3 regions of the Methylobacterium sp. 174MFSha1.1 genome follow, and region 3 is predicted to be linked to each of the others. Evidence: predicted binding sites of a transcription regulator. Region 3 holds the regulator's gene; each other region holds the start of a gene.
What was found. Region 3 encodes LexA, which represses DNA repair genes until DNA is damaged. Its sites were predicted from a motif close to TGTTCNNNNTGTGTTCNG; they were not measured.
Positions count from the first base shown of each region.

Region 1: a site for LexA is predicted at 890-907, ahead of BM430_RS31470 (DUF3072 domain-containing protein). Genes of this name have one in related genera too.
Region 2: a site for LexA is predicted at 753-770, ahead of BM430_RS25395 (ATP-dependent helicase). Genes of this name have one in related genera too.

Region 1 is NZ_FPCB01000058.1:11,232-13,427, forward strand. It holds gene BM430_RS31465 (branched-chain amino acid aminotransferase) at 1-713, shown strand, start outside; gene BM430_RS31470 (DUF3072 domain-containing protein) at 920-1,195, shown strand; gene BM430_RS31475 (Flp family type IVb pilin) at 1,461-1,655, shown strand; gene BM430_RS31480 (LysR substrate-binding domain-containing protein) at 1,675-2,196, opposite strand, start outside.
Region 2 is NZ_FPCB01000033.1:45,346-47,541, reverse strand. It holds gene BM430_RS25405 (thioesterase family protein) at 1-326, shown strand, start outside; gene BM430_RS25400 (hypothetical protein) at 400-648, opposite strand; gene BM430_RS25395 (ATP-dependent helicase) at 782-2,196, shown strand, end outside.
Region 3 is NZ_FPCB01000054.1:13,472-15,667, reverse strand. It holds gene BM430_RS30825 (cupin domain-containing protein) at 1-450, shown strand, start outside; gene lexA (transcriptional repressor LexA) at 524-1,267, opposite strand; gene BM430_RS30815 (aliphatic sulfonate ABC transporter substrate-binding protein) at 1,500-2,196, opposite strand, start outside.

The DNA.
Region 1 (2,196 bases), on a different contig from region 3:
AGCGCCTGCGCCGCTCGGCCGAGCTCCTCGACTTCGAGGTCCCGTACTCGGTGGCCGAGATCGACGCCGCCAAGCGGCTGGTGCTGAAGGAGAGCGGCCTCCAGGACGCCTATCTCCGCCCGGTCGCCTGGCGCGGCTCGGAGATGATGGGCGTGTCGGCGCAGCACAACACCATCCACCTCGCCATCGCGGCGTGGGAATGGCCGAGCTACTTCGACCCGGCGACCAAGATGAAGGGCATCCGGCTCGACCTCGCCGATTACCGCCGGCCCGACCCGCGCACCGCGCCGTCGGCCTCGAAGGCGGCGGGCCTCTACATGATCTGCACGATCTCCAAGCACCGGGCCGAGAACAAGGGCTACGCCGACGCCCTGATGCTCGACTGGGAGGACAACGTCGCCGAGTGCACCGGCGCCAACGTGTTCTTCATCCAGGACGGGGTGATCCACACCCCGACCGCCGACCGCTTCCTCAACGGCATCACCCGCCAGACCGTGATCGATCTGGCGAAGCGCCGCGGCTACGAGGTGGTCGAGCGGCGCATCCGCCCCGAGGAGATGGCGGGCTTCACCGAGTGCTTCATCACCGGCTCGGCCGCCGAGGTCACCCCGGTCTCGGAGATCGCCCAGTACCGCTTCACCCCGGCGGCGATGACCAAGACCCTGATGGACGACTACTCCGCCGAGGTGCAGCCGCGGGCCAAAGCCGCCTGAACGAAGGCGGCCTGAACGGGCGCCCGAGCCTCCATGGCGTGAACGAGAAGGCCCCGGGCGGGAGACCGCCCGGGGCCTTCTCGTCTCCCGGTCCCGGTTCGCGGGTTTTGCGGGGACAAGCCGCGCCTGCGGCGCTCGGACCGGGAACGCGGACCGGGGCTTCCCCGTTGTCTGGCTGGAACATTCAGAGAACACGGGCAGCCCTCATGACCGCCAAGACCAAGCAAGCCGAGACCAAGCAGGCCGAGACCGAGCACCGCGAGACCGAGCACCCGAAGCAGGACCCGAAGGACACCTCGAACCGCATCAAGGATCCGAAGGACTGGACCACCGGCTCCGAACCGATGACCGGGGCGCAGGCCTCCTACCTCAAGACCCTGGCCGAGCAGGCGAAGGATGAGGATGCCTACGATCCCGACCTCGACAAGGCCGAGGCCTCGCAGCGCATCGACGCCCTGCGCAAGGAGACCGGCAAGGCCTGAGGCGGCCCGCGTCCCGCCGCGCGGGATGCGATGCCCTTCGAGGATGCAGGCGAGGCGCCGCTTCCCTTTCGCGATGGGAGCGGCGCTTCTTTTGCGTCAGACTGCTCCGCGGCCTCGAAGACCTAAATGACCTTGCGTCAGTCACGGCTCGGATCGGAAGGCCTGCCCGGCGATGGAGATCGCGGCGTCGGATTAGCTCCCCGGATTAACCCTCGGTGAGGGGGTCTCGCCTATGGTCCGACGCGGCGGACCGGGAGAACTCGACGTGCGTGGCAGATCGCGGGTGACGGAGGCGCTTCGCCGCTTCCGGCGTGAGCAATCCGGCGCGACGGCGATCGAGTACGCGCTCATCGCGGCCTTGATCGTCCTCGCGCTGATGGGTGCGCTCTCCGTCTACGGCAACACGGCCGGCGGCCTCTACAGCAACCTGAGCAACAGCGTCGTCACCGCTCTGCGCTGAGGACCGGATCCTCCGCCCGTCACTCCGCCGCCAGCCCGAGATTGTCCAGGCATTGCCGGATCTGCCCGGCCAGGATGTCGGCCAGCGGGTTGGGCTCGCCGGAGCGGTGACGCATCAGCCCGATACGGCAGGCCGGGAGGGCGGCGAAGCCCTCCTGCGGCCCGAGCACCCGCATGCCGGGGCGCAGCGCGCTCTCGGGCAGGACCGAGACGGCGAGCCCCGCCAGCACCGCGGCCCCGACCGCGGTCGAGTTCCAGCTGACGAACAGGATCCGGCTCTGCCGGCCCCCGCGCTCCAGCGCCTCGATCGCGGCCCGGCGCCAGTTGCAGGCCGGCCGCCCGAGGGCGAGGGGCACCGGCTGCTCGGCATGGACGGCGTGGCGGCTCGACGTGACCCAGAGCAGCGCCTCGGTACGGATCGTCTCGATGGGCCGCCGGCCCTTGGCTTCTGTCACGATGGCGAGGTCGATGTCGCCGGCGGCGATCCGCTCGGCCAGCATGTCGGTGGGCTCGCAGATCACCGTGACCTCGGCCCGCGGATG
Region 2 (2,196 bases), on a different contig from region 3:
TGGTCCTCGACGATCGCGTCCGGGTGACGCTGCAGCTCATCGGCTTCGACGAGAAGCGGATCCACTTCTATTCCGAGATCCGCCACGCCACCGAGGGCTGGGTCGCCGCCAGTTCCGAAAACCTGTCCCTCCACGTCGACCCGATGACGCGGCGCGTGGCGCCGTTCCCGGAGGACATCCAGGCCAACCTCTCGGTCATGCTTGGTTCGCATGCCCGGCTGCCGCGGCCCGACGATCTCGGTCGGGTGATCGGCATCCCGGACCGCAGCCACCCGCGGCCAGAGGCGATCGCCTTCGCGGCCGCCGGGGCGCGGGTCAGGCACTGAGGCCAGGCGGCGCGTCAGCGCCGCGAAACCCATCCTTTGCGCGTCAGCGCCGTGGAACCCACAGTGTGGCGCGTCAGCGCCGCGGAACCACGATCGGCGCGGGCGGCGGCGGCACGGCCTGCTGGCTCCGGATCTGCCCCTGGAGCTGATTGGTCTCGAACCGGTTCTGCTGCTGGATGCTCCGCGTCTCGGCACTGTTGGTGATCGAGCGGTTGATCCCGTCGACGGTCTGCTGGGAGCGGTTGGCGGGCACCTGGTTCTGCGCCAGCACCGGGAGCGGTGCGGCGGCGAGCGCGAGGATGAGAAGGGCGTGGGCGCGCATCGGAATCCTTTCCCTGTCGGGGTGGTCGCTGCGGGAACGACGCCGGGGCCCTCGCAAGGTTCCAGCCCCGCCCCCGAGACCTATGCGCTCCCCACCCTCGACGCCGTTCGCGTTTTGGTCCAGTGATGCGGGCATGACTCGCGACTTCCCGGCCGGGACTGCCCCCACCTCGATCTCCGCCCGCGCCCGCGCCGCGGTGGTGCCGCAGGACGCCTCCTACCTCACGGGGCTCAATCCCGAGCAGCGCCGCGCCGTCGAGGCGACGGAGGGGCCGGTCCTGGTGCTGGCCGGCGCCGGCACCGGCAAGACCCGGGTGCTGACGACCCGCATCGCCCACCTGATCTCGACCGGGCGCGCCCGGCCCTTCGACATCCTGGCGGTGACCTTCACCAACAAGGCCGCCCGGGAGATGAAGGAGCGCATCGGCACCCTGATCGGCCCGGCCGGAGAGGGGATGCCGTGGCTCGGCACCTTCCACGCCATCGGCACCAAGATCCTGCGCCGCCACGCCGAGCTGGTCGGCCTGCGCTCCGACTTCACGATCCTCGGCACCGACGACCAACTGCGGCTTTTGAAGCAGGTGATCGCCGCGGCCGATCTCGACGAGAAGCGCTGGCCCGCCCGCAGCCTCGCCGGCACGATCGACGGCTGGAAGAATCGCGGCCTCGGCCCCGAGCAGGTGCCGGCGGGCGAGGCCTCGGCCTTCGGCTTCGGCAAGGGGGGCGGGCTCTACGCCGCCTACCAGGAGCGCCTGAAGGCGCTCAACGCCGTCGATTTCGGCGACCTGCTGCTGCTGTGCCTGCGGCTGTGGCGCGAGAATCCGGACGTGCTGACCAATTACCAGCAACGCTTCCGCTACATCCTGGTCGACGAGTACCAGGACACCAACGTCGCCCAGTACCTCTGGCTGCGCCTGCTCGCGCAGGGCCACCGCAACGTCGCCTGCGTCGGCGACGACGACCAGTCTATCTACGGCTGGCGCGGCGCCGAGGTCGACAACATCCTGCGGTTCGAGCACGACTTTCCGGGCGCCCTGGTGGTGCGGCTGGAGAACAATTACCGCTCGACCGGTCACATCCTGGCCGCGGCTTCCGTGCTGATCGCCCATAACGAGGGCCGCCTCGGCAAGACCCTGCGCACCGACAGCCCGGAGGGCGAGAAGGTCACCGTCACCGGCGCCTGGGATTCGGAAGAAGAAGCGCGCCTCGTCTGCGAGGAGATCGAGAGCCTGCAGGCCAAGGGCCACAAGCTCTCCGAGATCGCCGTGCTGGTGCGCATCTCGGCCCAGATGCGCGAGATCGAGGACCGCTTCGTCCAGCTCGGCCTGCCCTACCGGGTGGTTGGCGGCCCGCGCTTCTACGAGCGGGCCGAGATCCGCGACGCGCTCGCCTACCTGCGCATCGTCGCCAACGGCTCCGACGACCTCGCCTTCGAGCGGATCTTCAACACGCCGAAGCGCGGCCTCGGGGACGCGACGCTCCAGGCCCTGCACGGGCTGGCTCGCCGCGCCAAGGTGCCGCTGCTCCAGGCCGCCCGCATGATGAGCGA
Region 3 (2,196 bases):
ACGATCGTGGATGCCGCCGGCAGCACGATGCGGGTGGCGCCCGCGAGCGCCTTCCCGGTCTCGGCGGGGATGACGGGTCTCCTCGTGCGGCTCGCGCCCGGCGCGATCCACACCCCGCACTGGCATCCGGGCGCGAACGAGTGGCACTACGTCCTGCGGGGGCGCACCCGCGTGACCCTGTTCGGGCCGGACAAGCGCCTGGCCGTGGCGGAGCTGGGCCCGGGCGACTGCGCCTACATCCCGCGGGCCTGCGGGCATTCCGTCGAGAATATCGGGACCGGGACGGCCGAGATCGTCGGCGTGCACGACAGCGGGGTCTACAGCGAGACGTCGCTGGCGGGCTGGCTCGCCCAGGCGCCGCGCCACCTGCTCGCCGCCAATCTCGGCCTCGACGAGCAGGCCGCCGCCGGCTTCCCGACGGCGTCGCGGGTCTTCAGCCGGACCGCCTGAGGGCGCGGGCGGCTCACGAGGATTCTGAAGGAGGACGGGGCGGGCCGGCATCCGGTCCGCCCCGTCCTGTCCTTCAATACTTGCGGACGAGGCTCACCAGCCGGCCCTGGATCCGCACCCGGTCCGGCCCGAGCACCCGGGTCTCGTAGGCCGGGTTGGCGGCTTCCAGCGCGATCGAGGAGCCGCGGCGGCGCAGGCGCTTGAGGGTCGCCTCCTCGTCGTCGATCAGCGCCACGATGATGTCGCCGGTATTGGCGGTCTCCTGGCGACGGATCACCACGAGGTCGCCGTCGAGGATGCCGGCCTCGATCATCGAGTCGCCGCGCACCTCGAGCGCGTAGTGCTCGCCGCTGGCGAGGAAGTCCGGCGACATCGCCACCGAGCGGCTCTGGCTCTGGATCGCCGAGATCGGCGTACCGGCGGCGATCCGGCCCATCACCGGCACGCTGACCGACTGGCCGCTCTCGTCCGACGCCATCGTCATCGCGGGGATGCCGGCGGGCCGCTTCGGCTCGTGGGCGCGCCCGCCCTCGACCACGCTGGGGTTGAACCGCACGACCTCGGCGGTCGGCACGGGCGCGGCCGCCACGGGCCCGGTCACCGCGTCGGGGATGCGGATCACCTCGATCGCCCGGGCCCGGTTCGGCAGACGGCGCAGGAAGCCGCGCTCCTCCAGCGCCGTGATCAGCCGGTGGATGCCCGATTTCGATTTGAGATCGAGGGCGTCCTTCATCTCGTCGAAGGACGGGGGGACGCCCGTCTCGCGCATTCTCTGCTGAATGAAGCGGAGCAGGTCCAACTGCTTACGCGTGAGCATGTGACACTCTCATCCCCGCGCTGGCGCGCTCCGGAAACAAATCGCGAACATGGTAAGCGTTCCGCAAGTGTTCCGCAAGCGGGTCTGGAACTGCGGCGCCCGTGGGGCGGAAATATATCCGCGCAACAGGGAAGACCCGGGCATCGTCTCCGATCACTGGGCATCCTGCATCGCCGAGGCACCGCCCGAAGCAGGACCAGTTCCTCGATCCGCCTCAGAGTTTTCGGACCGGTCAGCGCACAGGAGGTGCCCAGATCTCGAGGGCGGCGGTGTCGACGGCGCGCGGCAGCAGCCCCTCGGCGCGGAACGCGTCGGCGATCGTCTGCTGCTCGGAGAGCCCGTCCCGGGTGACGGGCTCGACCCGATAGCTGCGATGGGCGTTCGCCGCCAGGACGATCTCGGGATCGAGCTTCCAGAGCGCGGCGAGGCGCGCGGCGGCCTCGGCCGGGTTCGCCTTCACCCAGGCCCCGGTCTGCGCCAGCTTGCCGAACAGGAGGCCGAGCACCGGCCCGTTCGCCGCCGCGTAAGCGTCGGCGGCGAGGTAGTAGCGCTTGTAGAGCGACAGCCCGGCCCCGTCGCGCAGGACCCGCGCGCCGGCCTGCTTGTGCGCCGCGGTCAGGAACGGGTCCCAGGCGGCCCAGGCCTCGACGCCCCCGCTCTCCAGCGCGGCCCGCCCGTCGGCCGGGCTCAGGTACGCCGGCACGATGCTGCGGAAGGACAGGCCGGCCTCCTTGAGTGCGGCGAGGACCAGGAAGTGGTTGCCCGCCCCCTTGGTGACCGCGATCCGCTTGCCCTTGAGGTCGGCCACGGAGCGGAGGCCCGAATCCTTCGGTACCAGGATTCCTTGGGCTTCGGGCGAAGCCGCCTCCTGCGCGAGGTAGGTGATGCGCGCGCCGGCCGCCTGCGCGAAGACCGGCACCGTGTCGGCG